DNA from 3 places in the Planococcus sp. APC 3900 genome. Region 3 is predicted to be linked to each of the others. Evidence: predicted binding sites of a transcription regulator. Region 3 holds the regulator's gene; each other region holds the start of a gene.
What was found. Region 3 encodes LexA, which represses DNA repair genes until DNA is damaged. Its sites were predicted from a motif close to CGAACATATGTTCG; they were not measured.
Positions count from the first base shown of each region.

Region 1: the regulator LexA is predicted to act here: its motif matches at 1,042-1,055, upstream of parE (DNA topoisomerase IV subunit B).
Region 2: the regulator LexA is predicted to act here: its motif matches at 7,991-8,004, upstream of QMA04_RS13775 (DNA endonuclease).

Region 1 covers NZ_JASDCT010000003.1:181,034-193,285, reverse strand. The annotation lists gene plsY (glycerol-3-phosphate 1-O-acyltransferase PlsY) at 1-407, opposite strand, end outside; gene QMA04_RS07780 (CoA-binding protein) at 538-951, shown strand; gene parE (DNA topoisomerase IV subunit B) at 1,070-3,040, shown strand; gene parC (DNA topoisomerase IV subunit A) at 3,037-5,463, shown strand; gene ilvA (threonine ammonia-lyase IlvA) at 5,768-7,057, shown strand; gene QMA04_RS07760 (DNA-3-methyladenine glycosylase I) at 7,179-7,739, shown strand; gene QMA04_RS07755 (hypothetical protein) at 7,885-8,097, opposite strand; gene QMA04_RS07750 (fructose-1,6-bisphosphatase) at 8,466-10,397, shown strand; gene QMA04_RS07745 (DMT family transporter) at 10,492-10,986, opposite strand; gene QMA04_RS07740 (Crp/Fnr family transcriptional regulator) at 10,998-11,675, opposite strand; gene QMA04_RS07735 (DMT family transporter) at 11,669-12,094, opposite strand.
Region 2 covers NZ_JASDCT010000006.1:208,383-220,634, reverse strand. The annotation lists gene QMA04_RS13825 (purine-cytosine permease family protein) at 1-149, shown strand, start outside; gene QMA04_RS13820 (SRPBCC family protein) at 223-702, shown strand; gene QMA04_RS13815 (HD-GYP domain-containing protein) at 926-2,053, shown strand; gene QMA04_RS13810 (DUF3307 domain-containing protein) at 2,071-2,415, shown strand; gene QMA04_RS13805 (adenylate/guanylate cyclase domain-containing protein) at 2,427-4,250, shown strand; gene fliW (flagellar assembly protein FliW) at 4,357-4,812, shown strand; gene csrA (carbon storage regulator CsrA) at 4,816-5,040, shown strand; gene QMA04_RS13790 (flagellin N-terminal helical domain-containing protein) at 5,273-6,004, shown strand; gene QMA04_RS13785 (flagellin) at 6,327-6,461, shown strand; gene QMA04_RS13780 (YjfB family protein) at 6,927-7,067, shown strand; gene QMA04_RS13775 (DNA endonuclease) at 7,102-7,971, opposite strand; gene QMA04_RS13770 (glucosaminidase domain-containing protein) at 8,168-8,908, shown strand; gene flaG (flagellar protein FlaG) at 9,036-9,380, shown strand; gene fliD (flagellar filament capping protein FliD) at 9,399-10,880, shown strand; gene QMA04_RS13755 (flagellar protein FliT) at 10,880-11,269, shown strand; gene fliS (flagellar export chaperone FliS) at 11,291-11,668, shown strand; gene motA (flagellar motor stator protein MotA) at 12,013-12,252, shown strand, end outside.
Region 3 covers NZ_JASDCT010000015.1:491-8,575, reverse strand. The annotation lists gene tkt (transketolase) at 174-2,177, opposite strand; gene QMA04_RS17850 (DUF896 domain-containing protein) at 2,265-2,498, opposite strand; gene QMA04_RS17845 (YneB family resolvase-like protein) at 2,557-3,210, opposite strand; gene yneA (cell division suppressor protein YneA) at 3,207-3,524, opposite strand; gene lexA (transcriptional repressor LexA) at 3,690-4,310, shown strand; gene QMA04_RS17830 (class I SAM-dependent DNA methyltransferase) at 4,375-5,109, opposite strand; gene QMA04_RS17825 (hypothetical protein) at 5,207-5,401, opposite strand; gene QMA04_RS17820 (hypothetical protein) at 5,463-5,894, opposite strand; gene QMA04_RS17815 (hypothetical protein) at 6,042-6,230, opposite strand; gene QMA04_RS17810 (hypothetical protein) at 6,392-6,850, opposite strand; gene QMA04_RS17805 (hypothetical protein) at 7,100-7,228, opposite strand; partial or broken gene QMA04_RS17800 (hypothetical protein) at 7,821-8,085, shown strand, end outside.

The sequences.
Region 1 (12,252 bases), on a different contig from region 3:
ATTTTGGTGATTTTCAATGCAATCAATAGCACTGCAACTGCCATGATGAATAGTGGCCATTGGTAGCCCAACAGAATGCCGCCTGAAGTTGCAACTGCTTTTCCGCCTTTAAATTTGGCGAATACAGGATAGATATGGCCAATGACTGCAACAACCCCGAATATCAATGGATGGATATCAGTAGCAATGTACAGGGGAATCAATGTAGCAGCGGTCCCTTTCAGGATATCCAGCAGCGTAACGGCAATGCCTGCTTTTTTGCCGAGAGTCCGGAATGTGTTGGTGGCGCCCAGGTTGCCGCTTCCTTTTGTGCGAATATCGGTATTGTAGAATAACTTTCCGATCCACAGAGCAGATGGAATTGAGCCGAGCAGGTAAGCTAATAGAATAGGAAGCAATGTACTCATGATAAACTCCTTTAAAACAACCTTATTTTGTAGTATCAGTTTACCATGACTGAAGATCTTTGAACAATAGATGGCAGATTATTCAACAGGCAAGACGAAATCGTGTATGATAGAATAAAAAGGACAGGTGATCATCTTGAACAATCCTAGCCGTGAAGAAATCAAAAACGTACTCGACAATGCGAAAACCATCGCTGTAATCGGGCTCAGCCCTAATCCGAGCCGAACATCCTATATGGTTTCGGAAGCTATGCAACGGGCCGGTTACCGCATTATCCCAGTTAATCCGCAGGCAGATTCCGTACTGGGCGAAAAAAGTTACGCTTCTTTGAGTGATATTCCAGAAAAAGTGGATATCGTCAACGTTTTCCGGCGCAGTGAGTTTTTGGAAGATATCGCTGATGAATTTATGAAAATCGATTGTCCAGTTTTTTGGACACAATTGAATGTAGTGGATGAGAATGTATTTAATCGATTGGCTGATGCAGGCTATACGGTCATCAAGGACCGCTGCATCAAAGTGGAACACGCCATTCTGAAATAAGGCATTACCGCTAAGAGCGCCCAGCGCTCTTTTTCTATGAAGTTTGACAGATGGCCATAGAATAGAATACGATTAAGAGAGAGAATTATACGAACAGATGTTTGTTGGAGGGAATTAGATGGCTAAAATTCAAAGCACGGCATACAACGAAGAAGCGATCCAAGTACTCGAGGGCTTAGATGCCGTCAGAAAACGGCCGGGGATGTATATCGGTTCAACGGACACACGCGGACTTCACCATTTAGTCTATGAAATTGTTGATAACTCAGTTGATGAAGCGCTTGCAGGCTACGGAGACAGAATCACCGTTACGATCCATGAAGACAATAGCATCAGTGTGCGGGATTATGGACGCGGCATGCCTACAGGAATGCACCGCAGCGGCAAACCCACGCCAGAAGTGATTTTGACGGTTTTGCATGCTGGAGGGAAATTCGGACAAGGCGGCTATAAAACAAGTGGAGGCCTGCACGGAGTTGGTGCGTCAGTGGTCAATGCACTGTCCAAGTTTTTGGAAGTCACTATTTACCGCGATGGCAAAAAATACCGCCAGCGTTTTGAAAATGGCGGCAAACCGGTCACCACATTGGAAGAAATCGGTTCAACGAAAGAAACCGGTACAGTCATTCACTTTTTGCCGGATGACGCCATTTTTTCCGTAAGCAAATACAATTATGAAACATTGTCAGAACGTCTTCGCGAATCGGCTTTCTTGCTGAAAGGACTGAAGATCGAGCTGTTCGATCAACGGACAGAAGCCAAGGATGTTTTCCATTACGAAACCGGTATTGAAGCATTCGTCTCTTATTTGAACGAAGAAAAAGATGTGCTGCATCCAGTGGCTTATATCGAGGGGCAGCAGGATGAGATGGAAATCGAGTTTTCTTTCCAATTCAACGATGGCTATTCCGAGACGATTTTGTCATTCGTCAATAACGTCCGTACTCGTGACGGCGGTACACATGAAACCGGCGCAAAAGCAGCGATGACCCGAGTCTTCAATGATTACGCAAGAAAAATAAATCTCTTGAAAGATAAAGATAAGAACCTGGAAGGCTCGGATATCCGCGAAGGGTTGGCAGCTATTGTTTCTGTCCGCATTCCCGAAGGGATGCTGCAATTTGAAGGACAGACGAAAAGCAAGCTGGGTACGAGCGAAGCACGGAGCATCGTCGATTCGGTCGTGTCCCAAAAATTAATGTATTTCCTGGAAGAAAACGCCGATCTCAGCGCATCTCTGGTACGCAAAGCGATTCGGGCATCACAGGCTCGCCTGGCTGCTAGAAAAGCACGGGAAGACGCACGAAACGGCAAGAAACGAAAAAAATCGGATGCTTTGCTATCCGGTAAATTGACGCCTGCCCAATCCCGAAATGCTGCAAAAAATGAATTGTACCTGGTGGAGGGAGATTCGGCCGGCGGCTCTGCAAAACAGGGGCGCGACCGAACATTCCAAGCGATTTTGCCGCTGCGCGGGAAAGTCGTCAACACTGAAAAAGCAAAACTTGAGGAAATCATGAAGAACGAAGAAATCTCGACCATTATCCATGCCATCGGCGGCGGGGTATCTTCGGATTTTTCAATCGACGACATTGCTTATAACAAAGTCATCATCATGACGGATGCCGATACGGATGGTGCGCACATCCAAGTGCTGCTGCTGACGTTCTTCTTCCGCTACATGAAGCCTTTGATTGAAGCAGGCAAAGTCTTCATCGCGTTGCCGCCACTGTACAAAGTCTCCAAAGGCATCGGCAAAAAAGAAGTGATCGACTATGCATGGACAGAAGCCGATCTTGATGAATCCATCAAAAAAGTCGGAAAAGGCTATATGCTGCAGCGTTATAAAGGTCTGGGTGAGATGAACGCAGACCAATTGTGGGAAACGACCATGAACCCGGAAACACGGACACTGATCCGCGTAACCATTGAAGACAGTGCCCGTGCAGAACGCGGCATCACGACGTTAATGGGTGACAAAGTGGAGCCGAGACGCCGCTGGATTGAAAACAATGTCGACTTCGGACTGGAAGAAGACAGCAATATTCTTGAAAATGATTTGATTCACGCTGAGGAGGAACTTGTATGACACAAACCGAACGATTTCAAGATTTGCCACTGGAAGAAGTAATCGGTGATCGGTTTGGCCGTTACAGCAAATACATCATCCAGGACCGTGCACTGCCGGATGCCCGTGACGGCTTAAAACCCGTTCAGCGCCGGATTTTATATGCGATGTACCACGAAGGCAATACCAATGATAAAGCGTTCCGGAAATCAGCAAAAACTGTCGGTAACGTTATCGGTAACTACCATCCACACGGTGACAGTTCGGTTTATGAAGCGATGGTTCGCTTAAGCCAGGACTGGAAGATCCGCCACATGCTCGTTGAAATGCACGGCAACAACGGATCGATGGACGGCGATTCGCCGGCTGCAATGCGTTATACAGAAGCACGCCTGTCAGCGATTTCATCTGAATTGCTGCGGGACATCGACAAACGCACCGTTGACTTCATTCCGAACTTTGATGATTCGGATATGGAGCCGACCGTTCTGCCAGCACGTTTTCCGAACCTTTTAGTCAATGGATCAACTGGTATTTCTGCCGGCTATGCGACTGATATCCCACCTCACGCCCTTCACGAAGTGCTGGATGCGGTACTGATGCGCATGGACAATCCACAGGCAACCGTTGCTGAATTGATGACCGTCATCAAAGGACCAGATTTCCCGACAGGGGGCATCATCCAAGGGGTGGACGGCATCCGTAAAGCTTACGAAACCGGTAAAGGCAAGATCATTGTCCGCTCAAAAGCGGAAATTGAACCATTAAAAGGCGGAAAAGAACAAATCGTCATTACGGAAATTCCGTTTGAAGTCAATAAAGCCAGTATGATCAAGAAAATCGATGATCACCGCTTTGACCGCAAACTCGAAGGGATTTCTGAAGTACGCGATGAATCCGACAGAACTGGCCTGCGTATTGTCATTGAACTGAAAAAAGATGTTCAGGCTATAGGCATCCTTAATTATTTATACAAAAATACCGATTTGCAGGTCAGCTACAATTTCAACATGGTGGCGATCCATAATCGCCGGCCAACGATGATGACCCTGCAAACGATGCTTGACGCCTATATTGAACACCAAAAAGAAGTCATCACCAAGCGCTCGGAATTTGATCTGCAAAAAGCAAGCGACCGCATGCATATTGTGGAAGGCTTGATGAAAGCTTTGTCGATTCTGGATAAAGTGATCAAAACCATTCGTTCTTCAAAAGATAAACGGGATGCTAAAAACAACTTGATTACATCGTATGATTTCTCTGAAGCTCAATCAGAAGCGATTGTGTCGCTGCAATTATACCGTCTCACCAATACGGACATCACCGATCTTCAAAAAGAAGAGCAGGATCTGAAAAAACTCATCGCTGAGTTGACCGGCATCCTGACCAGTGCAACCAAGTTGAAAAACGTCATCAAAAAAGAATTGGCAACGATCCGCAAGAAGTTCGCCGAACCGCGCCGTTCAGTCATTGAAGACAAAATTGAAGAAATCACCATTACACGCGAAATCATGATTCCGAGTGAAGAAGTGGTCGTGACGGTTACGAAGGAAGGCTATGTCAAGCGGACCAGCACCCGTTCGCATGCGGCTTCCAACGGCAAAGATTTTGCGATGAAGGAATCGGATTATTTGTTGTTCGAAGGCAATTTGAACACTCAGCATATGATTCTGATTTTCACTACAGCCGGGAATTTCGTTTACCAGCCGATCAACGAATTACCGGACATCAAATGGAAAGACCTCGGCCAGCATTTATCAAGCATCGTCCAATTGGATGCGAATGAATCGATCCTTGCCGTCTGCCCATTTGAGAACTTTGATGCGGATGCCAGTATCCTGACCGTATCGAAATTCGGCCAGGTTAAACGTTCAGCTTTAAAAGACTATCATATCCAGCGGTATTCGCGTGCCATTAAAACCATGAACTTGAAATCTGGCGATGCCATGATATTCGCTGGATTGGTGACAAAAGAGACGGAACTGTTCATCGGAACCAACCAAGCATATGGTGTTCGTTTCCCGATGGATGAAGTGCCGCTTACTGGACTTCGCACCGCCGGAGTCAAAGGCGTCAACCTGAAGGACGGCGATGAAGTTGTTTCTGCTGTGATGATTGACCCGGAAGTGAAACAGGAACTTGTGCTGGTGACCCAACGGGGAGCAGCTAAGAAAATGAAGCTTCAGGAATTCGAAAGTGGCAGCCGCGCGAAACGAGGCGTAGTGATGCTGCGCGAATTGAAATCAAATCCTCATCGTGTCGTCGCCGTTATTGGGGCAACCGGAAAAGAAGAGATTCTGCTTGAAACAGCTAAAGGAATACGAATTCCATTGGTTGCCAACTCACTAAAAAATGTGGACCGTTATTCAAACGGATCATTCATTGCTGATGAAGCGACAGACGGCAAAGTAGTTGCTGCTTACCGGATTGAAACAAAAGAATAAACAAATTAACCCACTCCTTTGAATGCAGGAGTGGGTTTTATTCATTCATTCGACAAGGCGGGGAATTGGTTCATTATTCATGTGAAGTCCTTAAAAAAGCAATGGGTAACAAATGGGTAGAAAAGTGAATATCGATGAATGTAAGGAACTAGAGTAAGGCCTGAATTTTGTTGAAAAAAGGTGTGGAATTTCATAGCAAGCAGTCATGAAAAAACTTTTCAACAAATTGTCGCAATCTTCTAGACATTATGACGCTGTGATGTGTTAGAGTAGTGAGATAAATAAAAATAAGAAGGTGACATCTATGACTAAGAGCAACATCAAAGAGCTCGACAGAGAACTTACATTAGCCAGAGTATCCGTGGAAGAAATTATGGTAGCCAACCAAGCGCTCAAAGATGTCGTCATCAAGACACCTTTGCAGAAAAACGAACTGTTGTCTGCACGCTATGACTGCAACGTCTATTTAAAGCGTGAGGATCTGCAAGTAGTGCGGTCCTTTAAATTACGCGGCGCCTATAATTTTATCCGCAGTCTGAGCCCCGCAGACCGTGCCAAAGGAGTGGTCTGTGCCAGTGCGGGCAATCACGCACAAGGCGTTGCATACTCATGCTTTGCGCTTGGAATTGAAGGCAAAATCTTCATGCCCCTGACAACACCGCGCCAAAAAGTGTCGCAAGTGGAACGCTTTGGTGGAGATAAGGTATCGGTTGTTTTGATCGGCGATACTTTTGATGATTCATTCACTGCGGCAATGGATTATTGCACAATGGAAGAAAAAGTCTTTGTTCATCCGTTCAACGACAGCCGCATCATTGCGGGCCAAGGAACGGTCGCGGTCGAGGTGCTGAACGATATGCAAGAACCGGTGGATTATATGTTCTGTGCAATCGGTGGAGGGGGATTGGCGTCCGGAGTGGGTTCTTATTTGAAGGGAATCAGCCCTTCGACGAAATTGGTTGGCGTGGAACCTCAAGGTGCTGCCGGCATGAAAACGTCACTTGCCAATGGACAAGTGACGCGCCTGGACACCATTGATACATTTGTGGACGGTGCTGCGGTTAAACAGGTAGGCGATCTCTCTATGGCGATCTGCAAGGATGTTTTAGACGATATCGCTTTGGTTCCCGAAGGCAAGGTCTGTACGACGATTTTGCAGCTGTATAATGAAAATGCCATCGTCGCGGAGCCGGCAGGAGCTTTATCTGTCGCCGCGCTTGATTTTTATAAAGACGACATCAAAGGCAAGAATGTGGTGTGTGTAATCAGCGGAGGCAATAATGACATCGAGCGCATGCAGGAAATCAAAGAGAAATCCTTGATTTATGAAGGCTTGAAGCATTATTTCATCGTCACGTTCCCTCAGCGTGCAGGAGCGCTCCGTAAATTCATGGAACAGGTTCTGGGCGAGACGGATGACATTACGCATTTCGAATACACGAAACGGACAAACCGCGAAGAAGGGCCGGTGCTGGTCGGCATCGAACTGAAATGCCGTGAAGACTACGAGCCGCTTGTTCAACGCATGGCGGAAAACGGCTTCCCTTATAAAGACCTTAACAACGATTCGATGTTGTTCAATTTATTGATTTAACGGTTGCGCCAAGTACCCGCGAATCCGGTAAAAAGGGTGTTCAGCCAATGCTGAACCCCCTTTTATTGTTTCAGGATTAAAATGGTATAGTAGAAAGAACTTAAGAAATGGGGTGGCGCATATGGAAAACCGCTGTTTGTGGGCGCAAAGCAATGCACTTATGCAGGCTTATCATGACGAAGAATGGTGCAGGCCGAGCTTTGATGACCGTTACATTTTCGAAATGCTGACACTTGAAGGGGCACAAGCCGGCTTGTCCTGGAATATTGTGTTGAAAAAGCGGAGCGCTTATCAGGAAGCGTTCCACCATTTTAACCTTTCCTATTGTGCGGAGCTTTCAGATGAGGATTTGGTGTCTATTAAACAGGATTATGCAATCGTCAAACACATCGCCAAAATTCAGTCTGTCCGCAGCAATGCCCGGGCGGTATTGGATCTCCAAAAAGAATGGGGTAGCTTTGCTGATTTTCTATGGAGCTTTACCGATGGCAAGCCGGTCTACAACAATTGGACAAGTGATGCACAGATTCCTGCACAATCGCCTCTGTCCGTTCAACTGAGCAAAGAATTGAAAAAGCGCGGCTTCAAGTTTGTTGGTCCCGTTACAACCTATTCATTTATGCAGGCGATCGGAATGGTTCATGACCATATTGAAAACTGTGCATATCGGCTGGTTGAATAGCGGCTGGAAACTTGAATGACGAGGCATGAAGTGAGCAGCGGAAAAAGGAAATCCTTTTCTGCTGCTTTTTTTATTTCTAGAAGGAATTTCCAAAAAAGAGGCGAATAAAGGAAATAGCCATGATGTAACGAATGAGCAGAATAGTTTAACTGCAGTGGACTATATTCGGCCAACGCCCGACTTTTAGGTTGGGCAAGGAAGAGATTTCTTGTTTGCCGTTAAGAAAAGGGTTTTCGGGATTGTATGGGCTGCCAAGGATAACCGCGCCAAATTCATCTGCCAGGTTCAATGCGGTTGCTAAAATCTCTTCCCACTGTGGAAACGCCGTGGTATTGACGATTGCTGGGGAATTAATCATTTTACCATTCCTGTTTTCATGTGGTGCATTGTTTTTCAGCACCGTTTTCAATTTGTTCTTCTAATCCTACTTTTTTCCACTAGAGCTTATAAGGGTTCTGCGGTAAACTGAATCATAAGGAAGCCTAATTTTTCCTGTTATCTGGTTAGTGGAGGTCTTATTGACAAAAGTTCGCTTCCATTCTCCTTTATCAGTAAAAGAAGCTGGTTAATGTACCTTCTATCCAAATAAGACCATTATTTAAAGTGTAAGTAAACTGGTTTTCATACGGATAAGATTAGAGTTGGATACCGGTGTTTAAGGCAATAATCTATTTGGGTTTAATCGACAGAAAATTATGAGCAAGTTGTGAAGGGAGATGCACCATGTTGAATTTAAAATACTTGGATCTGTTGGCGCAAAAATACGATAGTGAAGAGAAAGTGGCGACTGAAATCATCAACCTGGAGTCCATCCTGGATCTGCCGAAAGGGACGGAGCATTTTGTAAGCGATTTACACGGGGAATTTCAGGCATTTCAGCACGTATTGCGAAATGGTTCCGGCAATGTCAAAGTGAAAATCAAAGACTTGTTTAAAGAGGAACTAAGTGAAAAAGAGCTCAATGAATTTGCAACACTGGTCTATTACCCTGAAGAAAAGCTGCAATTGATCAAAAGCAATTTTACGAGCAAAAAGGAATTGCAGGAATGGTACATAGAAGTTATTGAGCGGATGCTGAAACTTGTTTCGTATGCGTCATCCAAATACACGCGCTCAAAGCTTCGCAAAGCCTTGCCGAAGCAATTCGTCTATATCATTGAAGAGCTGTTGTACAAAACCGATGAATTCAAAAACAAAAAAGAGTATTACGCCAAAATGGTTGAGCAGATCATTGCGCTTGGCCAAGCCGATAAGCTGATTATCGGGCTTGCTTATACAACACAGCGATTGGTTGTGGATCATCTGCATGTGGTGGGCGACATTTATGACCGGGGGCCGGATCCGCATAAAATCGTGGACACGCTGATCGACTACCATTCCGTCGATATTCAATGGGGAAATCACGATGTTCTTTGGATCGGGGCTTTTGCAGGATCGAAAGTGTGTCTTGCGAACATCATCCGCATTTGTGCACGTTACAACAATCTGGACATCATTGAAGACGTCTACGGCATCAATCTGCGGCCGTTGCTGAACCTGGCCGAAAAATACTATGAGGACAATCCAGCGTTCCACCCGAAAAGAATTTCAGGGGAAACCATGACGGAGCAGGAACAGCTGCAAATCACCAAAATCCACCAGGCCATTTCCATCATCCAGTTCAAGCTGGAAAGCCCGATCATCAAGAGACGCCCCTGTTTTGCTATGGAAGATCGCCTCCTGCTTGAAAAAGTGGATTATGATAAAAATGAAGCCACTATCCACGGGAAAACCTATCCACTGGAAAACGGTTGTTTCGCTACTGTCAATCCGGAAAAGCCGGATGGATTGCTGGAAGAAGAAGAGCAGGTCATCGATAAATTGCTGTTCTCACTACAGCATTCTGAAAAACTGGCAAGACATATGAATTTCCTCATGAAAAAAGGCAGCCTTTATTTGAAGTACAATGGCAATCTGCTGATTCATGGCTGTATTCCGCTGGATGAAGAAGGCAATATGGAGAAAATGGAAATAGATGGGAAAAGTTATGCCGGCCGTGATCTGTTGGATCTGTTTGAAGATTATCTTCGCCATTCATTTGCCCATCCTGAAGAAACCGACGATTTCGCGACCGATATGGTCTGGTATTTATGGACTGGCGAATATTCCTCGCTTTTCGGCAAACGGGAAATGACGACGTTCGAGCGTTATTTCATCAAAGACAAAGACACGCATAAGGAACGGAAAAATCCGTATTATTATTTGCGTGAAGATGAGGACATGTGCCGTAAAATGCTGGAGGAGTTTGATTTGAATCCGGACCACGGGCGCATCATCAATGGCCATACGCCAGTCAAGGAACGCGACGGCGAAAATCCAATCAAAGCGAACGGCAAGATGCTGGTCATCGACGGCGGATTTTCTAAAGCCTATCAATCGACCACCGGAATCGCAGGCTATACGCTGTTGTACAATTCATATGGCATGCAGCTGGTCGCGCATCAGCTCTTCAATTCGAAAGAAGAAGTCCTGCAAAAAGGGACCGATGTCTTGTCGGCGAAACGCCTCGTCGATGAAGAGCTGGAACGCAAAAAAGTACGAGAAACGAATATCGGTGAAGGCTTATTGCAGGAAATCTTCAATTTGAACAGCCTGCGCGAATACCGATATATGAAATGATCTATTATTGAATGGCATACAAAGAGGAAGAGCTGCAACAACGGCTCTTCCTTTTTGATGTGGTTTATTAATAAAACGTAGATAATTAGGCATTTCACCCTTTTACAGAACTGTCTGTGCGAACGGATTTTCGTTTCAAGGCATAGCGCTGTTCAAGGTTCGGTCCAAGCTGAAACAACAGGACACCTCCGCTAATCAGCAGGACGCCAAGCAAAGACTGCCAGGTGAAAGGCACTTTTTCCAGGCCAAACCAGCCGAGCGTGTCCCACATGAGGCCGAAGAAAATCTGCGACACCATAATCAGGGAAATGGCGCGGCTGGGTCCGAGAAGCTGGACGCCTTGCGTTACACAAGCGACAACGCCGACACCGAGAATGCCACTGAACCAGAACCAGGGCTGTGCCTGGAATTCGAACAGGCTACTGCCTTCAAAAGCGAGGCCGGCGGCGAGTGAAGCCACAAATCCGAGGAGCAGGACAAGGGCTGTAGTAGACCAGACGCTGACCTGTTTTTTGACGTTGGCGTTGAATGTATTTTGAAGGCAGACAAATGCCCCGCCAAGCAATGCCAGTAATATGCCGATAGCCATATACATATCTCCTATTCGTAAATATTTTGACCCGCCTCGGCGAGCAGGGAAGAGCGGTCAAGGACAGTGATTTTCCCGCGCTTCTTCGTGATCCATCCGGCTTTTTCGAATTGCTGCAAGACGCGGTTCAAATGGCGGTAACTGGTACCGATCAAATCGGCTATATCGATAAGCGACGCGGAGTCGAGTTGTGGCTGCTTTGGCGTCATCGACAATAAGTAGCTCGCCAAACGCACGTCTACAGGATAAAACAGATTGAAATTCATTGCCTGCGATTTCATTTTGAACTTCTGTGTGATGGTCCCCAGAAGGAATTGAAGCCAAGGAACATGGTTCTCCATTTCTTTACGTAAAACCTCATAGGGAATCCGGATGACCCGTGAATCCGTGACAACTTCCACTGTATTGATTAACGGGCATTGCTGAATGTATTCAATGTCACCAACCAGATCGAAAGGCGTTTTAAAAGCCAGAATCAGGCGCTTCCCTTCAGGAGACAGCATGGAAATCTTCAGTTTTCCTTCCACCAGCAAATACAGTGACTGTGAAATGTCGCCTTGAGACAATAAGCAATCTCCTAGTGCCAAGTTTTCCAGCTGCATTGACCGCTGGACACGTTCCGGGAACACGGATGCTATTCCGTATTGATTGAGGTAATCATGGATGGTTTGTTCTCGATTTTTCACCATTTAAGAACGACAACTCCCAGGATCATCAGCAGCAGCCCGGCAATCTGCGTTACACCGATCCGTTGTTTGACCATGTCAAACCAGCCTTTGACGTCAACCAATACGGCTGTTAGCAATTGGGCAATCAGGAAAATGCCGATGGTCAGCGTCACGCCCATTCTGTGGACAGCAGTCATGTTGGTGTAGAGCACGATGGCGGCCAGCAGCCCGCCGGAAGCGTAAAGAAGCGGCACGTTTTTCAAGTTCCAGTAAGATCGGTCACGCAGCACAATGACAATCAATATTGCCAGCACAAAGCCGGTGAACTGCGTCATCGTGGCAGCTTGCCAAGTGCCGATGCTGTCGCTGATTGTGGCGTTGGCGACGCTTTGGAAGGTCAGGAAGAACCCACCAGCTAATGCAAAAAAGATTCCTTTCAAGCGCTTCACACCCTTTCTTTGGCTATAGTTTACGATATCAAAAAAAAAGGAAAAAGGACATATGTCCTTTTGGGAGCAAGGAAAAATTAACTGTTTTGCAGAAAGTTTGATTGGAACATAATCAGCGAAAAAATATACGATGAATTTTTCAGATGAAT
Region 2 (12,252 bases), on a different contig from region 3:
ATATGGGCACATTCCTGCAAAGCACAGCTGCGTTTTTCGCGCTGATCCTGGCATCGATTTTGACTGTCGCTCTGGCAGTAGCTACAAAAGGGCGTTATTACGTGAAACGACAAGCGCACGATATTCCGAAAGAAGATTATATTGCCTGAGTAAAAATTCTGCGTTACACTGGTGGCAATAAAACGTATGGTTGTCTATTCCTATTCAGAAAGGATGATCGAGTTGACGACTTCTACTGTGGTGTTATCTATGGCACGCCGATTCAATGCCAGCGACAAAGCCGTATACGAAGCTTGGACGGATCCGCAACTGATGAAGAAATGGCTGTTTACGACAGAAGACACCAACCAGGTAACCCAAAATTCCTTGCGCGCGGGCGGAAGCTGGGAAATCGTCGACCGCCGGGAAGGCACCGATTACCGGGCGGTCGGCGAATACCTCGAACTGAAGCCGCCGCATAAGCTGATGTTCTCTTTCAAGATGCCGCAGTTCAACGACCTGGAAGACCGCATTACAGTATGGATTTCCATGGTGCAGGACAGTTGTGAAATGGCGTTCGTCCAGGAAATCACGGTGCTGCATGAAGAAGGCTGGACGGAAGAAGACATTAAAAAAGCCGGCGAAGACTATAGCAGTCAAAGCCAAGAAGGCTGGAGCCTGATGTTTGAGAATTTGAGGCAGCTGGTGGAAACACCTGAATAGGAAAAACCGCAATCTCCCGAAACCGGAGAGATTGCGGTTTTTTTGAATTCAAAATGAAGTAATAAAAATATGGGTAATATTGCATAATTGTATTTAAAAGGATATGATCGACAAGAAATAAAAAAACGTTAAAAAATAATGCAAGAGTGACAATGATAATGAGTTTATAGTAAGTTGAACCGCTGGAAAAGGCAAACCCACTTTAGCATATCGGAGGAAGTCCATGACCCAAATAACGGATTTGGAATTTAAAGTTCAAGAGCTGGTTACGTTGTTGGAAGCATCGAAGCAATTGAACTCGAATATTGAAATGGAAGAAGTGCTTGAAAACATCCTGCTGCAGATGGTACAGGTTGTGGGAGCAGAAGCAGGGACCTTGTGGGTGCTGGACAAGAAACGGCAACAGATCAAGGCGTCCGCGGCTTACGGACCGTCTGCGTCGGACATCCTCAACATCGAACTGGAACTGGATGAAGGCATTGTGGGAAAAGTAATCCGGACGGGTGAAGCCCAGCTGGTCGAACATGTAGCATCCAATCCCGACTGGACAGACCGTGTGGATCATTCAAGCGGATTCGTGACCAAGTCAATGATCACCGTTCCATTAACGGTCAAAGGAAATGTCCTTGGCGCTTTGCAGCTGCTGAATAAAAAAGACATCGCCTTTTTCTCTGAACAGGACATCCGCCTCGCCGTTGCACTCGCCAACCAATCTGCATTGGCACTCCACAACAGCCAGATGTACGACGAACTGCAGCGCATGCTGCTGAGCATGATCCGCACATTAGCGAAAGTGCTGGACGCGCGTGACCCGTATACCGCCGGACATTCGGAGCGCGTAGCAAAATACTCGCTGTGGATCGCTCAAAAGCTCGAGTTCGATGCGCATACGTGCGAAGAATTGTATAAAGCGGCGCTGCTTCACGACATCGGAAAGATTGGCATCGCAGACGACATCCTCCGGAAGCCCGACCGGCTGACGACTGAAGAGTATGAGGCAATTAAACAGCATACCGTAATCGGAGCGGACATCCTATCCAATATGGAGCCGAAAGAAGCGGTGGCACATGCCATGGAAACAGCGCTGTCCCATCATGAACGGCTGGACGGCACCGGTTACCCGCATGGCTTGGCAGGAGATGACATTCCCTTATTTGCGCGGATTGTCGGTGTGGCCGATGCCTTCGACGCTATGACGACGGCGCGTTCCTATAGTGAAGGCTTATCTTTCCGCTTGGGTGCAGAAGAACTGATCCGCTGCAGAGGCACGCTGTTCGACAGCGAAGCCGTAGATGCCTTTACGGCGATTCTTGCCGACTGTGATTATAAATTGGAACGTTATGAGAAATAGGAAAGAGGCTGTCGGCTATGAGCCAGTTTGATTACTTATTGATCGCCCATTTGATCGGCGATTTTCTGCTGCAGACCGGCTGGATGGCGAAACACAAAGCCAGCAAATGGCTGCCCCTATTAACACATGTCTCTATTTATACGACAGTCATTGCGCTGTTCGGCCATTTCTCAGGAGGCTTGTCCTTTATGGCGGTGGCCATCGTTTTTATCGGCCATATCATTCTGGACCGGAAAACCTTTGTCTTGTTTTGGGTGGAGCGGGTCCAGATGGCTAAAGGGCCGGAGAAGGTTTGGCTGTCGATTATGGCTGACCAGATTTTCCATATTATTTTGCTGGCTCTTGCCGTAGCGATTTCTTAGGAGTGAAGACCATGAAGCCCAAAACTTATGTGCTTGAAAAAGAATATGCAGTAGACCGGCAAACTGCTTGGCAGCTGCTCGCAGACAATAACCGCATGAACCTCTACATCGGTTTGTTTCCGGTAAGCTTCAGCCCGGCAAAACAAGACGGCGCGGAAGTGTTTTACCGGGAAGCCCATGCCAAAGTGCTGGGGCTTGTGCCAATTTCGTGGCAGGAGTTTCCCTTTCAGTGGCAGGAAAACGACAGCTATACCGTTGAACGCCGTTACCTCACTGGGCCTCTCAAGCATTACACGTTGAAAGTGGAGCTGTTCGACAATGGCAACAAAGGGACGCGGGTCAAGTTGACGGCTGATTTCGTACCGCTTAATCCTTTAGGTTACGCTGCCATTTGGGCGACCGGCCTGCCGGCTATCAAAAAGATCATGCGCTATTTGGATGATTATTTGGCGTCGGATGCAAAAAACGTTTTGGAAGCGCCGCAAAAACCGGCAACCGTCAAAATCAATCTGCTGGAACTCGATCGGCTGTCGGCTCTTCTCGCCAAGTCGCCTGTCGCTGGCAGCTATGTCGAACGGCTTCACCAGTATTTAGCCGGGAAAGGCGACCACGACGTCGCGCAAATCGAACCGATTCAACTGGCAAAGCTGTGGAACGCCGATTTGGATGATACCTTGCGCGTACTGCTCTATGCCACAAAAGCGGGCTTGCTGAACTTGAGCTGGAACGTCATCTGTCCGAATTGCCGGGTGTCGAAAGTCGAGCACAGTTCGCTGTCACAGCTGGAGCAGGAGTTTCATTGTGACTTGTGCGGCGTCAATTATGATGCCAATTTCGATCAATTTGTCGAGCTGAACTTCTCGGTTCATCCAAGCATCCGCCAGGCTTATGCCGAAGTGTATTGCATCGGAGGCCCGATGATCACGCCGCATGTTAAAGCGCAGCAGGTCATTCAACAAGGCAGAACGGCGCGGTTTGTGATTCCGGAAGGTAAAGATGCACTGCGTTTTCGGGTGCTGCAAGCGAATGACAGAGTAACTATAGATGAAAATGCGGAAACGGGTTCGCTGGATTATTCCGATGCGGGATGGTCGCAGGATTCGGTATCGGCTTCAGGTGAAGTCTCCATCACAAACTCAAGTTCACTGGATATTGTCGTCGCCTTGGAGCATGCCGATTGGAACAAACAAGCCGTGACAGCCGCCAAAGTGACGGCGATGCAGGAGTTCAGGGACCTGTTTTCTTCTGAAGTGCTGTCGCCCGGCCAAAAAATCGGCATCGACCATGTGACGATCCTCTTTACGGATCTAAAAGGCTCAACTTTGCTGTATGAAACGATGGGCGACTCGAACGCTTACGGCCAGGTACGCAATCATTTTGATTTTTTGACCGGGCACATCGTGCGAAATTCAGGCAGCGTCGTGAAAACAATCGGCGACGCGGTCATGGCGATATTCAATAAACCCGAAGACGGGTTGAAGGCAGCGTTGGCGATTCAGAAAAACCTGGCAGCGTTCAATGACACCGCCAATGAAGACCTAGTGCTGCGCATCGGCTTGTACAGCGGAGCGGCCATCGCTGTCAATTCCAACGACCGGCTCGATTATTTCGGCCGAACCGTCAACCTTGCTGCGCGTATTCAAGGGCAAGGTGAAGGCAATGACATCGTCATCAGCCGTGAAGTATTGGCGCAGCCGATGTCAGCGGAATTACTTGCGTCTGCTGAAGTGGAGCTGGAGGAGTTTTCGGCTGCCTTGAAAGGGATTGACGGGGCGGTGGAGTTGGTGAGAGTTCGATTAAGAGAAGAATTGTTGATTAAAGAGCAGGCGGGTTGATTGGTTGCCAATAGCTGGAGTTATTTAAAAATAGTTTGTTAATAAATGCCTGTTGAGATATCTTTATCTTAAGAGGCATTTTTTTGTTATGGAAAGGGAGTTGGACATGAAAGTTCAAACAGAACAATTCGGTGAAGTGGAACTGGCGGAAGAACGCGTCATCACGTTTGATAGAGGGATTCCAGGATTTGATGAATATAAGAAATATGTCTTGCTGCCGGCGGATGCAGAAGGCGAATCGCCATTCTTTTTCCTGCAGTCGGTGGATACGGTGGAAGTCAACTTCTTCCTGGTTGATCCGTTTACGTTTTTCCAGGATTACGATATCAAGTTGGAAGAGCAGATGGTGGAGCGGCTGCAGTTGGAAGACCCGTTAGACGCCATCGTGTTGACGACAGTGACAGTCAAAGGCGACATCAGCAGCGCGACGACGAACTTGAAAGCGCCGCTAGTCATTAATAATAAAAAACAAATGGGCATGCAGGTTGTCTTGAATAACAAAGACTACCAGATCAAGCAGGCTTTATTCCAGAGCGGCGACACTGCTGCAAGGCAGGTGTAGAGAGTGTTAGTACTGGGACGGAAAAAAGGCGAAACGATCATCATCAACGACGACATTGAAATCACGGTCACCTCTATAGAAGGCGACATGGTGCGCCTCGGCATCAACGCACCGAAGCAAGTAACTATCCACCGGAAAGAAGTGTACCTGGAGATTCAGGAAGAGAATAAGCAAGCAACTTCGAATGTCATCAACTTGAGTGATTTTTTGAGCATGAAAAAGAAATAGAGCGGAAGCCTGCAGATTTCGCAGGCTTTTTCTATACGCGTCGCGCCACGGTGGCAGACTCAATTGTTCCTCAAATTGTGGCTGCCGCGGGGGCGCAAAAAATATTCTAAAATCTTTTTCAAAAAACGCTAAACATTTATTAAACCCCTCCGATATAACTACTGTAAGGCAGTTCAAAAGGATTTGGGCGCTTGCAAAAAAACAAAAAAACATTACATGGAGGTAATACACAATGATTATCAATCACAATATCGCAGCACTTAACACTCACCGCCAAATGGGCTCGGCTCAAAGCGCACAAATGGAAAATATGGGGAAATTGTCTTCAGGACTTCGCATTAACAGCGCAAAAGATGATGCAGCTGGACTTTCGATTTCTGAAAAAATGCGCGGACAGATTCGTGGGTTAGAGCAAGGATCTCGTAACGCTCAAGATGCAATTTCAATGATCCAAACTGCAGAAGGTGCTTTAAGCGAAACACACGACATCCTTCAACGTATGCGTGAGCTTACTGTACAAGCCGGGAATGACTCTTATGACGCTGACGATCGTACTGTAATTCAAGTCGAAATTGACGATCTAGCTGGAGAAATCACTCGCATTTCTGAAACTACTCAATTTAATAGTCAAAACTTGTTAGATGCAAGCGGTGGAGCTGGCGAAAACGGTACATTCTCTTTCCAAATTGGGGCAAATAACGCTCAACAGTTAACTGTTGACTTTGCAGCGATGGATGCGACTACTTTAGTGGTAGATACTCTCGATGTCAGTACTTCAGCTCTTGCTACTGCATCTCTTGACACTCTTGATGCTGCAATCAAATCAGTTTCAGATGAACGTTCTCAATTAGGCTCTAAACAAAATCGTTTTGAACATACGATCAATAACTTGAACACATCAGCCGAAAACCTAACAGCTGCGGAATCAAGAATCCGCGACGTTGATTATGCCGAAGCCGCGTAAGCGAGCAGAGGTACAGTCGTCCTGGCCGGTAACAGCCAGAGATTACGACCGGGTGAATTGCTGGAAACCCCTTATAGCTTTTATTGCCACAACGCAGCTGGAAACGGCAAACGTGACGGTTCGAAAAAATAAAAGATTGGGCAATCAGCAGCCAAGCTCCTGTCTCGAAAGAGTGGAGAAGGTTCAACGACTAGGATAGACCATCTAAGGCGAAAGCTATGGTGATGAAATCCGTAGGTGACACAGTGGCCATCACCACTGAGCGATCCGAAGTGCCCGGCCCCTACTAACACTAGAGGGTGAAGATATAGTCTAGTCATTTATGAAAGTAAATGTTCGCACGATGGCGAAAGAAATGATGGAACAAACAAAGAACTCGATTCTTGCACAAGCATCACAAGCAATGCTAGCTCAATCCAATCAAATGACTCAATCAGTTTTACAACTGTTGAGATAATTGATTCTAGGGCGTCTAACCGGGTAACGGGTTAGAGTATAACTGGGTGAATTGCTGGAACTTCCTAAAGCCCCATCAACCACAACGTAACTGGAAACGGTCGGCGTGACGGTTTGAAAATGATGAGGATGGACCAATGGATAATCAGCAGCCAAGCTCCTGTGAGGAAACTCTGGGGAAGGTTCAACGACTAGGATAGACCGTCTAAGGCGAAAGCTATGGCGATGAAATCCGTAGGGTGGCAAGCGCCATTCGAAGTGCCCAGCCCCTCTAAATAGAGGGTGAAGATATAGTCTATTCTATGATCGAAAGACATAGCGGCAAAGCAGGCCAACCAAGCACCACAGCAAGTACTACAATTGCTGCGTTAATCTTAAAAATGAGAAGGAGCCTAATTTTAGGCTCCTTTTTTCATAAGGAGGCAATCTAATGGATATCGCCGCATTATCAATGGCATAAAGCCAGATGAACGTCCGGACTGAAGCGAACGTATCGATTATGAAGAAGACAATAGATCAGGCAGAAACAAACGGTCGAGATGTTGTGAAGATGCTGGAGCAGTCTGTTCAGCCTCATATTGGAAGTTCTCTTGATATAAAAATCTAAAAAGGAAAAAGATCTCATACTTTGAGATCTTTTTTTAATCCGGCAATATATACTCACTGTTATTCTTTCGCAGCTCAGCCCATTTATAGACAACGGACCAGTACGGCCGGTTCAAGTGAGCTGCAATTTCTTTATCGGTTCGGCCTTCTCTTTTCATTTTGCATAATACCTCGCATTCTTCCTCGGTATAATTTTTCTTTCGATCAGACGAACTGACAATTACTTCGTATCCTGGATAAGATTCTTGATATCTCTTAACTTCCTGCGAAAAACGGAATTCCCAATCTGTTTTGTGATACATAGAAGGGCAATCTCTAGATACTTCGCCAACTATTTTCAGGAACTTCATTGTTTCACAGACTTTTGTTGTTTTTAATATATAACCAAACCCATCTGATCTCTTACTGGTGTTAACTTCTACTGAAAATTGAGTGTGGATATGCAATTTTAGTTTGCATAGGTCTTCTAAAGAAAGACATTGCAAGTAAAGATGGATATGCGGCGTTAAATAAATAGTTTTTTTCAAGTGATTCTTACTAACCGATATAGACAGCGAACCGTCATCTAAAAATAAAGTTGTCAGAAACAATGGGGACTTGCACAGTTTCAGCATTTCTAGAGAAACAATTTTATCGCCGTTTGAATTATAAAAATGATTAAACATTTGTGTTAAAAGAGGCAAGGAGGGAGAGACTAGGAAAGAACAAGATTTATTAAAATAAAAAGTGGGCGGTAGTAGATTCAATTTCCAAATACGGTAATCTAATTGTTGGATACTGAAATGCTCCCTATAGCTATTATTTTTTCGACGAGATCCTGGATACCTCTTAGTGATTTCTCCATCTCCTAATATACTAGCGATTAAGACATTTTGTTCGTCTGATGTTAGAACATGTAAGTCCATAGTGACCCTCCTTTAATTAAGAACATATGTTCTTTTTTAATATACTATGAAGTAGTTGTAATTGTCTAATTACTGTCGCATTAATTTAATTCAAGTTTAAAAATAAACTTTCTCTCCCACAATTATCCTATTCTTTTTTCCTTCGTTATCTTGTAAACTAAACAAGATTAACTCAAGCAAGGGGTGTGAGAACCGATTGACCAGTCCGATTTCTAACAATTTTCTTTTATATAATACGATCGCTTCGATGGCGAAGTCGATGCCTGCTTTAGGCCAGACCGACAGTGGCGCTAGTTCTGTGGGCAGTTCGACAAGCCCAAGCACATTTTTCGCCATGCTGATGAGCGCGATGATGGAAAGCATGGAACAAGCGAATACTGGAACGACACCGCAAATGGGAATTCAGGCTGCTATGCCATCTTTAACTACGCCGTTAACGGCACCACTAACAAATTCCTATAATCCGGCGATCACGATTCCGCCGATCGATAAGAAAGAAGTGCCGACCGCTGCGACGGATACGAGCGATTTGAAGTTTAAGCCGACGCAATTTATCAAGCTGGACAATACATTAGAAGGTAAATTGAGCGGAACGGCTGCACACTTTATCAACGCCGGGAAAAAGTATGACCTGGATCCGAATTTATTGTCGGCCATCGCCATCCATGAAACCGGCAATGGTTCATCACGTGCGGTCAATGATAAGAATAATGTCGCCGGCATGATGGGCAAGAACGGCCTGCGGAGCTATGCTTCCGTGGAAGACAGCATTTTCGACATGGCCCGCAACCTGCGCCAGAATTATTTGAATGAAGGCAAAGACACCATCGCGAAGATCGGGGCGAAGTATGCGCCGGTTGGAGCCGCTAACGATCCAACCGGGTTAAATAACCACTGGACAAAAGGCGTCAGTAATCATTACTCCAAACTCACATAAGATGAGGCAGGCTCTTTACGGGCTTGTCTTATTTTTTTTGATTTATTGCTAAAAAAATCTGCTTTTCTGCCGATAACTAATATAGAGAACCATTTAGCGAGTTTAACCAATTAGGAGAGTGTCCATTATGGAAGTAACCAATACATCAATACCGCATTTTCCGAAAGTCACTGAGGCGGATCCGGTAGTCTCGAAGGAGACAGCTGCTGCTGGGAAAAACAACGGCGAAAATGCAGAAAAACCTATTACGAAGGAAGCACTCATAGATAAAGTGGACAGTATGAACAAATTTTTAGAGCCAACATCGACAAACGTGAAATTTCAGCTGCATGAAGAGCTGGAAGTTTATTACGTGCAAGTCATTGATTCCAAAACTGACGAAGTTTTAAGGGAGATTCCCAATAGGAAGTTTTTGGATATGTATGCTTCATTAGAGGATTTAGCAGGCTTGATGGTGGACGAGAAACGATAAGAAGGGAGGGAAAACCCAATGCGCGTTGGCGGATTAGCATCAGGCATGGATACCGACTCAATCGTCAAAGATATGATGAAGATCCAAAAGATGCCTTTAGATAAATTAATGCAGCAAAAAGTATTTACGGAATGGCAGCAAGAAGCGATCCGCGATACGAACCTGTCCATGACGAACCTGCGGACAAGCGCGAGTAACTTACGTCTGCAATCGTCATTCAACTCTTATAGCGCCACGTCGCCGACACCAAACAGCTTCACGGTTGCGACAACAGCGAATGCGATGAGCGGTTCTTACAAGGTGCAAGTGACAAGTGTCGCGAGTGCAGCGAAGTTGAACTCAGCTAACCCCGTTACAAATTCAGCAGGTACTGCGGCAAAATCAACAGATCAAATCGGTGTAGCCGGAAAAATCACCATAGGCACTATCAGTATTGACGTAGCGAGCACCGATACATTTGCGGACGTAGCAAAAAATCTACAGGACAAGACAGCAGCTTCAGTTCCAGCGTTACGGGCAAGCTTTGACAACACGACATCCCGATTTTTCATAGCGACAAAAGGGATGGGCAGTGAACAGGCTTTTACAATGGAGTTCAAGAATGCAGACGGAACAGCAGCAAGTGCCGAATTGGCTAACAAGATAATGAATAACAGCGGTGCTACTTCAGCAACGGCAATCGGCGCAGCAGACGGCGAAATCATGTTTGATAATATCAAAATCGAAGGATTAAAAACCAATCAGACAACAGTTAATGGAGTAACAGTCAACCTCCTGCAGGCAGGCGCTGAAGCAACCATCAACGTCCAGTCCAACCCGGAAAAGCCACTGGCCATGATCAAGGACTTCGTCGACAAATACAACGAAACCATCGAGAACCTGCAGAAGCAGCTGGTCGAAAAGCGCTACCCGGATTTCCAACCTTTGTCTGACGAACAGAAAAAGGACATGACGGAAAAGGAAATCGAGTTATGGGAAGACAAAGCACGGAGTGGTTTATTGCGCAATGACCCAGTATTGAAATCCGCCATGCAGGACTTGCGGAGAGCTTTTATGGACAGTGTAACCGGTCTTGCGGAAGGCAATATCAATCATTTATCGCAAATTGGCATCAACACCGGATCGTATACAGAAGGTGGTAAATTATTCATTGATGAAAAGAAATTGAGCGAAGCGCTTACCAATAAACCCGATGAAGTAATGGCGCTTTTCACCACACGTGATGCAGCGGGGAATGGTGTCGGTGCAAGAGTCTATGACACATTGAACAACATCGTCAAAAATCTCAGCGAAAAAGCCGGCAGTTCTTCAAGCTCGGTCGATAACAGTACATTGTCCAAAAAGATCAAACAGATGAACGATGAAATCAGCCGCTGGCAGGACCGTCTGACACGTGTTGAGGACCGCTACTGGAAGCAGTTCACTGCAATGGAGAAGGCGTTAAGCCAAATGAACTCACAAAGCGCCTGGATGCAGCAGAACCTGTTTGGAGGTGCGTAATGAACAGCGCGAAATCGATCATGCATGCATTTCTGAAACAGACACAGGAACTTTATGAAAGAGCGCAAACTATCCATTCCCGCATGGAAGCCAATGAAGAAGGAACAGTCGAAGCTCTTGAAACCTTATTCTTCCGGCGGCAGGAAACCATTAAGCAATTGGAGACGTTTATGAGGCAAAAGAACTTTCGGTGGACCACAGAAGAACACTTTATCATCGAGCAAGTAAAAGAAAGCGACCACCAGCTTCAACAACTGCTCAATGACCTTCATTTTGCCTTTCTGACCCAGATCAAACGCATTGCCCAAACAAAAGAAGTATCGAAAAAATACAACGGTGCCTATCAGACGATGGCGACCGGCGGTTCATTCATAGACAAGCGGAATTAGAAGCAAGGGGGAATTATTTACATGGCAACGATCAATCCTTACCAGACTTACCAGCAAAACTCAGTACTGACAGCATCACCGCAGGAACTGACGTTAATGCTTTATAACGGCAGCCTGAAATTCATGAAGCTTGCAAAGCGCGCGATGGCAGAAAAGAAATTCGAAGAAAAAAACACCAACATCATCAAAGCGCAAAACATTGTCCAAGAACTCCGCATCACTTTGGATTTGGAGATCGAAATGTCGGCCGCTCTTGCTCAAATGTACGAATACATGTACACCCGCTTGATGGATGCCAATATGAAAAACGACATAACAGCTTTGGAAGAAGTGGAAACACTCATGACAGACATGCGCAACACCTGGAAACAGGCGATGGCATTGGCGAAGAAAAATTAATTATAAATATAAAGTGATACAAATAAACTTTTTTCGTTAAAGATATGGAGCAAAACAGCTGAGAAGAGCGTACTGCTCCTGCATCGCTTCGCTGCTTCGTCGCAAAGACGTAGCCTCGCAAGCTTCGACTACTGTCTTTCCTGCGGCTTAGCGACTCGACCGATACACCGCAGGGAGCGAAGCGGACGAGGAGGATTGGGCGGGAGCCCGCTGGCAGACGGCACCGCGCCGTCCTGTCGCGCCGGCTGCATGACCCACATCCTGTGGGCCCGAAAGCAAAGCTGTTTTGCGGAATGTCATTCAAAACAATAAAACAACACAGGTAAATGAAATGAGGTATGAACGTGGATAAGACATCATGGATAGGGGTCATCATGGGATTTGCTGTGCTGATTGGCGGAATGATCCTGAAGGGGTCAAGCCCAATCGCATTATATAATCCAGCGGCGCTGGTAATCATTTTTGCTGGAACCATCGCCTGTATCCTCGTTGCCTTCCCGATGGACGAAGTGAAGAAAATCCCCAGTTTGTTCAAAGTGATTTTCAGAAACGAGAAAACGGTCTCCATCAAAGAAATGATTCCC
Region 3 (8,085 bases):
GAACCAATCGGACTTTTACGGTCAGTGGATCTCCTGCTTGTCAAAGCAGGAGACCATACTGCCCGTTAAAGCGGGATAAAGTGAAACTTCACCTTTTCCACTGCTCATCAAATAAAAAAGAGGCTGCCCACTAAAAGTCATTTTTCATGATCTTTTGGGACAGCCCTTCCATATTAGTTTTCGTTGATTAAGTTTTTCACTTTGTTTGCAACATTGTCAGCTGTGAAGCCGAACTCTTCCATGATGCGTTCTCCCGGTGCACTTGCACCGAAACGGTCGATTGCAAGAATATCGCCTTCGTCGCCTGTATAGCGATCCCAACCGAATGAAGTACCGACTTCAATAGCCAGGCGTTTCTTGACAGTTCTTGGAATGACGGATTGCTTGTATTCTTTATCCTGTTTTTCAAAACGATCCCATGATGGCATTGAAACGACAGAAACCGCAATTCCTTCTTCAGCCAATTGCTTTTGTGCAGCTACAGCCAAGCTAACTTCCGATCCAGTCGCAAGCAATAGCGCTTGTGGATTTTCAGCAGGGGACACAACGTATGCACCCTTCTCCACGCCAGCTTCTGCAAGTTCTGCGCTATTTTCCAAAATTGGCAAGTCCTGACGAGAAAGAACCAATAAAGTCGGTGTAGTTTTCGCCGTCAACGCCAAACGCCATGCCGCTTTTGTTTCGTTGGCATCAGCGGGACGAACAACGCTCAAGTTCGGCATTGCACGAAGAGAAGCCAAATGTTCAACCGGTTCATGTGTTGGGCCATCTTCGCCTACAGCTACGCTATCATGTGTGAAGACATAAGTGACAGGAAGCCCCATTAATGCAGCCAGACGGATTGCTGGACGGACATAATCACTGAAGACGAAGAACGTTCCGCCGAAGACATGAAGTCCGCCATGAAGAGCCATACCGTTTAAGGCTGCTCCCATTGCAAATTCACGCACACCAAACCAGATATTGCGTCCTTCAGGATGTTCAGCGTCAAAATCGCCAGCGCCTTTGATGTTCGTTTTGTTGGATCCAGCAAGGTCAGCACTGCCTCCGAAGAAGGAAGGAACTGTTTTAGCGATTGCATTGATCATATCTCCTGAAGAAGAACGAGTTGCTTGTTTCTTACCGAATTCATATGTCGGGAACTCTGCATCAAAGTTCTCTGGAAGATCACCACGGATCGCCATCTGCAATTGTTCCGCCAATTCCGGATGTGCTGATTCGTATTGTGAATACAATTCGTTCCATTTTGACTCAGCTTTTGCCCCAAGCTCTTCAGTTGCCTGTTGGAAAGTTTCATATACTTCCTCCGGCACATGGAAATCTTGATCGAAAGTCCACTCGTAGTATTCTTTAACCAATTTCATTTCATCTTCACCAAGCGGCGCGCCGTGTGCATCTGCTTTACCTGATTTGTTCGGAGCTCCGTAACCGATAACGGTTTTGACTTCGATTAATGTCGGTTTGTCTGAAGATTCTTTGGCTTGTGCGATTTTTTCTGATAAGTCGTCCAATACATTGCCATCATCTACGCGCAAATAGTTCCAGCCGTATGATTCAAAACGTTTTTGAACATTTTCAGAGAAACTCTTGCCAAGTGGACCGTCCAACGAAATGTCGTTGCTATCATATAGAACAACCAATTTGTTTAATTTCAAGTGGCCCGCAAGAGAAATAGCTTCTCCGGCAACGCCTTCCATCAAATCTCCATCACCGCATAAAGCGAAAGTGTTGTGATCGACGATATTCATTCCTTCTTTATTGTAAGTAGCCGCTAAATGACGCTCAGCCATTGCCATACCGACCGCCATACCAATTCCCTGTCCAAGTGGACCGGTCGTTGCTTCAACGCCTGTAGTGTGGCCATATTCGGGATGTCCAGGTGTTTTTGAATCCCATTGACGGAAGTTTTTGATTTCATCCATTTCTAAACCATAGCCGCTTAAATGAAGCAAACTGTATAGAAGCATGGAACCATGTCCAGCGGATAACACAAAACGGTCACGGTTAAACCAATCCGGATTTTTTGGATTGTGGTTCATATGCTTAGTCCACAAAGTATATGCCATTGGAGCTGCGCCCATTGGCAATCCTGGATGACCAGAATTTGCTTTTTCGATTGCATCGATGGAAAGTGTACGAATTGTTGTCACTGCAAGTTGATCTGCGTGGGTTGACATAGTAACATCCTCTCTCAAACAAAAATATAATCCCTTTCTAGTTTAGTCAACAATAGAAAAGAATACAATGAAAAAGAGAATAAGTATTTAATTCAAATACTTATTCTCTCGAATATTTTTGACCTTTTCTGGCGTTACGTCGTTCCCATTCGGGTCAATTACTTTTACATTTTCAATTGTTCCACGCATCGTTTTACGGAACGTTTGCAAATATTCCTGGCGCAAAGAAGATTGTTCTTTTGCTTCTTCTTTGGATAATCCAGTCGTTTTCGATTTACGTGATAGTTCATTAATTCTAGTTAATTTGTCTGGTGATAACATAGACATCCACCTTTCTTCTTTTCATATGGTACAAAAAAAGTAAGGTTTCTGCAATGTTTTAGTCTTTCATCAGCTTTTCGTATTCCTTATATCGCCGATGAACCGTCGCCTTGCTCGCTTGGTAGCCGAATCCTTGCAAGGTTACAGCAATTTCACTGAAAGTCAGCCCATTAGTTTTCAGGCTGACAATTTGATCGATAGGCAGATCCAAGCGTTCACGCCCATCAGGATTGCCTTTGCCTTTTAGATTTTTTTCCGGTTTATAGCCATTTTCCACAGCGCGTTTCATGCCCCGCTTGATTTTGGCATTATGTATTTTGCGCTGATATTCTTCAACGATTGCCAGAATTTCAAGCACCATGTCATCCATATCATTAAGGGCTATTGGCCCCATATCCGATAAGGTATAAACTTCCACGCCATATTTCTTCATGACATGCAAAAGAGCAATACGTGCGTGCCCTCTGCCCAAACGCGTTTCATCCTGAATAAAAACGGCATCGATTTTGTCTCCCTTAATGCAATTAAGCATTTCAAGCAGACCGTCACGATCCATCTCGTATCCACTGTGCTGATCGGTGTATACACCATCCACTTTATAAGATTGTTCAAACGCGAATTTCATCAGTTCTTCTTCCTGTCTCTCAAGGGAGGATTCCTGCGTATCTTTGGTCGTGCTGACACGGCAATAAATTAATGCATTTTTCTTCATTCAGTATCACCTGCAAATTTAATGGTCTCATCAGGAGCAAATTTCAATTGGTCGCTTGGAATCTTAAGGGATTGTCCTGCAATGATTTTTGGAGTAGAAAGGTTGTTTTCTTTCATAATCTCCTCTATCCATTCATGATGGGGAGTCGCGCCACTGAAAGATTCAGCTAAAGTCCAAAGCGTATCGCCTTCTTCTATTTCAACTTGGCTCATTGATGTACTGTTTGTATTATGGGACAGTATGGCGTAAAAAGTAAATACCACAATTAATGAGAAAAATGCGATAAGATAAGTATTTTGTCGAATGAATGTCATTTGAACCGCCTCCTAAGAATTTGTGTTCGGAATGTATGTTCTCATATTAATGCGAACAGGTGTTTTTGTCAAGAATAAAATTCGAACCTATGTTTGCATTTCAATGCCCGAGTTGGTATACTATTGGTAGAAATCAAGTAGAATTACTCAAATGAGGTGAAACTGTTGAAAAAAGTATCCAAACGCCAGGAAGACATTCTGTCATTTATAAAAGAGGAAGTTCGGCTGAAAGGCTATCCGCCATCCGTACGCGAAATCGGTGAGGCAGTCGGTCTTGCATCCAGTTCGACTGTACATGGACATTTAGCACGTCTTGAAAGCAAAGGCTTGATCAGACGGGATCCCACCAAGCCGAGAGCCATTGAAGTAATAAGCACTGATGAAGCGTTAATCGATAAAAGTCCGGTATTGCATGTTCCTTTGATCGGTAAAGTAACTGCCGGTGTTCCTATTACAGCAATTGAGAACGTGGAAGAGTATTTCCCGCTTCCGCAAAGTTATGGCACTGAAGATGATCACATCTTCATGCTGGAGATCATGGGTGAAAGTATGATCGAAGCCGGAATTTTGAACGGAGATTATGTAGTGGTTAAGCAGCAGCAGACCGCGGATAATGGGGACATTGTTGTCGCAATGACGACTGAGGATGAAGCAACAGTCAAACGCTTCTTCCGAGAAGAAAATTATTTCCGTCTTCAGCCTGAAAATTCATCAATGGATCCGATCATTGTAGACCAAGTATCGATTCTTGGTAAAGTTGTAGGCGTTTACCGCCAAATCCATTAAAAAAAAACCGGGGAAATCCCTGGTTTTTTTTAATGGATATTTTTATTATGTAAACAATTTCGATTTAGCGTTTATGACAGCTGAAAGCTAAAATTACAGGAATTCTCATTCTCCTACTATACTCTTCATCAGAACTGAAATATTGACGTTCGGGCTTCCCTTCCCGAACATTCGTTACGCTAAATCCCGCCTTTGTCAAAGAAGTAAAATAGCTTTCAATGGTCCGGTGATGCTTGACGACAATTTTATCGATCCACGGTTCGTGCCGTTCCCCTTCTTTAAAGTAATCGTCCACCAGCCAATTGCTTCTTTTTTCTCCTGACATTTTACTTGAAAAAGATGAGGTCGTCAGTGGATGCTGCACACTAAATACAAATTTCCCCTCAGCTTTTAAGGATTCATATACATTTCGGAATAGTTCGTCCACTTCCGGTAAATAATGGATGGCTAATCGAGAGGAGACGATGTCATAGGTATTTTCAGGAAAGACAAATGACTCCATAATTGCCAATGTCAGATCGGCATTGACACCCTCCAAATTTGCAGCCGCTAAGCCGATCATTTCTTCAGACCCTTCTACACCATGATAATAATGCGCTCCTGCTTCCAACAGTTCTTTTCCGAATAAGGCATCTCCACATCCTAAATCGAGTATATCCTGGTTTTGAAAGTTGCCAAGCAACCCATAGATTATTGGTTTTTCAATGCTGTTATTAGGGCTCTCCGCCCGATTTCTTCTTTGCAGAAAGTTCTTCAAAAAATCTTTTTCCTCGTAAGCACTCGATCCTCTGAATTCCATTCATTTGCCTCCCAATCGAATTGTCATGCAAAAAATCTTTTAAAAAAAGGAGTTGCGCAAGCAACACCTTAAGTGCAGCTTGCCGAGAAAAAATCTTCTACAGTTCGCTGACGATAATATATTTAACTAAATTGATAGTAATGCGATAAATATTGCCTGTTTGTTCATCTGAAATTTCATAAGTGCCATTGGAAGGAATCTTGCTTAATGCCGATTCTTTATCTACAGCCTGGACATTGTGTACGATGGTATTGCCTTGATCAAAATAAAACTCTACGCGAAACGGTTTCATGCAATAGCCTCCTTTAAACTTTTACTTTATCTTCGTGACTCAGTTTAGCATATATCCTTTATTATTGCTGTTTGTATAATTCCTTGTATACGATCACTTTCAGGGCAAGCAGCTCTTCTTCATTCAAATCCTCTTCAAGCTTCTGAATCACTTCGTCTGCTGACATCGTGCCATCTTCAATTCCCGATTTCATTTTAGCCAGATCCGCAATGCCGACCTTTTTGATGACTGTACCCGCCGCATCTCCAGTTGTTTCAAATGGCAAAGGCATACTCTCTTCCTCTGCAATTTTGGCTTCTTCTACATATTCAAGCATTTGTGGATCACTTTCAACATATTCCACCACTTTTTCCATTTGCCCGTTGTTCCGAAGCTCTTCTGTCGCCTCGGCAACCAGCCGGTCGGTCGACAAATCGGGTCCGATAACATATGTGCCAATGCCTGCAAACGAAAAGAAGATTAAAAAAACAATGATAGACATTAAAAAGCGCATAGCCGATTCCCCCTCCGTTTTTAGACTATTATAACAGTAGACGCAAAAAAGTGTATAAAGTTACCAAAAAAGAATAACCTCGCAGTTCGTTCTTTGCAGAACGGACGACAAGGTTATTTCTTTTACTCAAGCATGTTCATCAATTAATCATCGTTTCTGCTGCTCAGCAATCCACCAGTCAATGTGTTCTAAATTAAAGATCACAGTGTCTTGGAATGCTTTGCGGTGCGGAATCTTTCTTTTCGACATTAAATCTGTAATCTGCTCTGCAGCCAATGGATAATTCACTGATTCCAAATATTCTACAAGATTCGAAAGTCCTTGGATTTTCCTCAAATTAATCGCCTCCCACAAAATCCTTCTTCTTTCAAGAGAAAGAAAAATTCAGTATGAGTTATTAACTTTTCAGGCTGCAACTAATTATAACCTTAATTCGCCGGCTGTAAACTATAAAAAAAGGTATTCTTCGCATACTCTGCATATTTTCATCATAAATTTCACAAAGCCTGTTTAGTTAGAATCAGGATATTTTCAAGCAACAGCAAGACAAGGAGATATCCGCTTGCCTCTGGAATCTTTCTTTGCCAGCACATAAAAAACAGCATCTCCGAGGAGAAACTGTTTTCATGTTTACTTTTCTGCAGAGTCAGAACAGCATAACCTTTATCGGCTTTGAGGCTCCAATCGACAAAAATTTCATTTATCGGTCTCTTCAGTATCTTTTCCAATGTTGATTGTTTAAATAATTTATATTCTAATGGCCGTTTAGCCAGTTTCAAGGTGTCTTCAATGCCCATGCCTATCCATTCATTTTCGAGCAGAGTAAAGATGTCTGTACGACGAATCAGCAGGGTTCTTTCAATATCTCCGAAACGGTTCAGTAAATCCGAGGTTCTTTGCTCCAGTTCACTTATTTTAATGATTCCATCGAAGAGAGCCTGCTCGTTAACTTCCATCAGCCTAGGCTCTATTTCTATCACGCTTTCTTCCAAGACAGTAAGAATCACACCCGACCAGTTCACTAAATTCCAAACGGCATACTGTTCTTTAATCTCGTGGCCTGCTTCTGTTAAAAACTCCGTTGAAATGCTTCGCCAATTATTTGAGGAGCAATTGAAGCCGGAATCCCTTTAACAGGAAACACACACAGATATTCCACCATCAACGAGAATCACTCAATTCTCAACCGTGAAGCATTCTGCTGATCAAGAATCGACGCGGTGGCTTTCTTCATAAGCACGCTCATCTTTGTGGTAACGGATGTATGATTTTCCGAAAGCGACTAAAGACGTGATCCAGAGAGAAATTAGAATTGCGTATAAGATCATGAACATAATGATTCCTCCTCTTTTACTAATCAGCAACATAGTCAAATATTAACTTTTTTTTTAAAAAAACTTTTTAATATCTCAGTCTGCCAGGTCATTGCCAATTAGTCGCTTTAGCACACGAATAAGTTTCTATTAGTTTTCAATTTCCATTATTTTTTTTCATTTTCTCTTTCTGGACTCGACGGAAAACAGAAAAAAGCCGTTGGCGCTTTGCAGCACCAACGGCTTAAGGTAATTTTTAGTACATCTTCAAGTATTGCTCGCGTTCCCACGGGTGGACGCTTGTGCGGATTATATACCTGGTGTTTTTATCCGATTTCACTGATTCTAAACCACTGATAGAATAGCGTTCTTGTAAATCTGTTTTGTTTATTTGTGTATATTTGGAGTTGGATAATTGGGCAAAAGTTGGGCAATTTTTAAAACTCCAGTTGGGCAATATATACTTCTCGACATATAAGTTCTTTCTATATAATAGTAAACAATTTCTATCACTCTGAAATATTTATTTCTTTTGAATCTGCAAGTAACAGAAAATATTGTTAGAATAATATGGATACTAATAATATCAATTCACTAATATTAGGAGGTTACTATGGTTAAAGAAGCTTATAGTATTGAATTGAAAAGAATCATCACTGCTGAAAAAGCAAGGATTATGGGGCGCCGTGGTGAATTGAAAGACTACAGAAACTTTATTTGCGCTGATAAAAGTTGCCAAATTAAGTTGTCCGCAACTACTTGGGAAAATGATAACCCGAAGAGGATTTACTTCCAAATAGGAAAAAAGGATCACTTACATGTAGCTGGATGCAAGCAATCAGGTAGAGATGAAGAAAATCAAAGAACAATACTCGAGA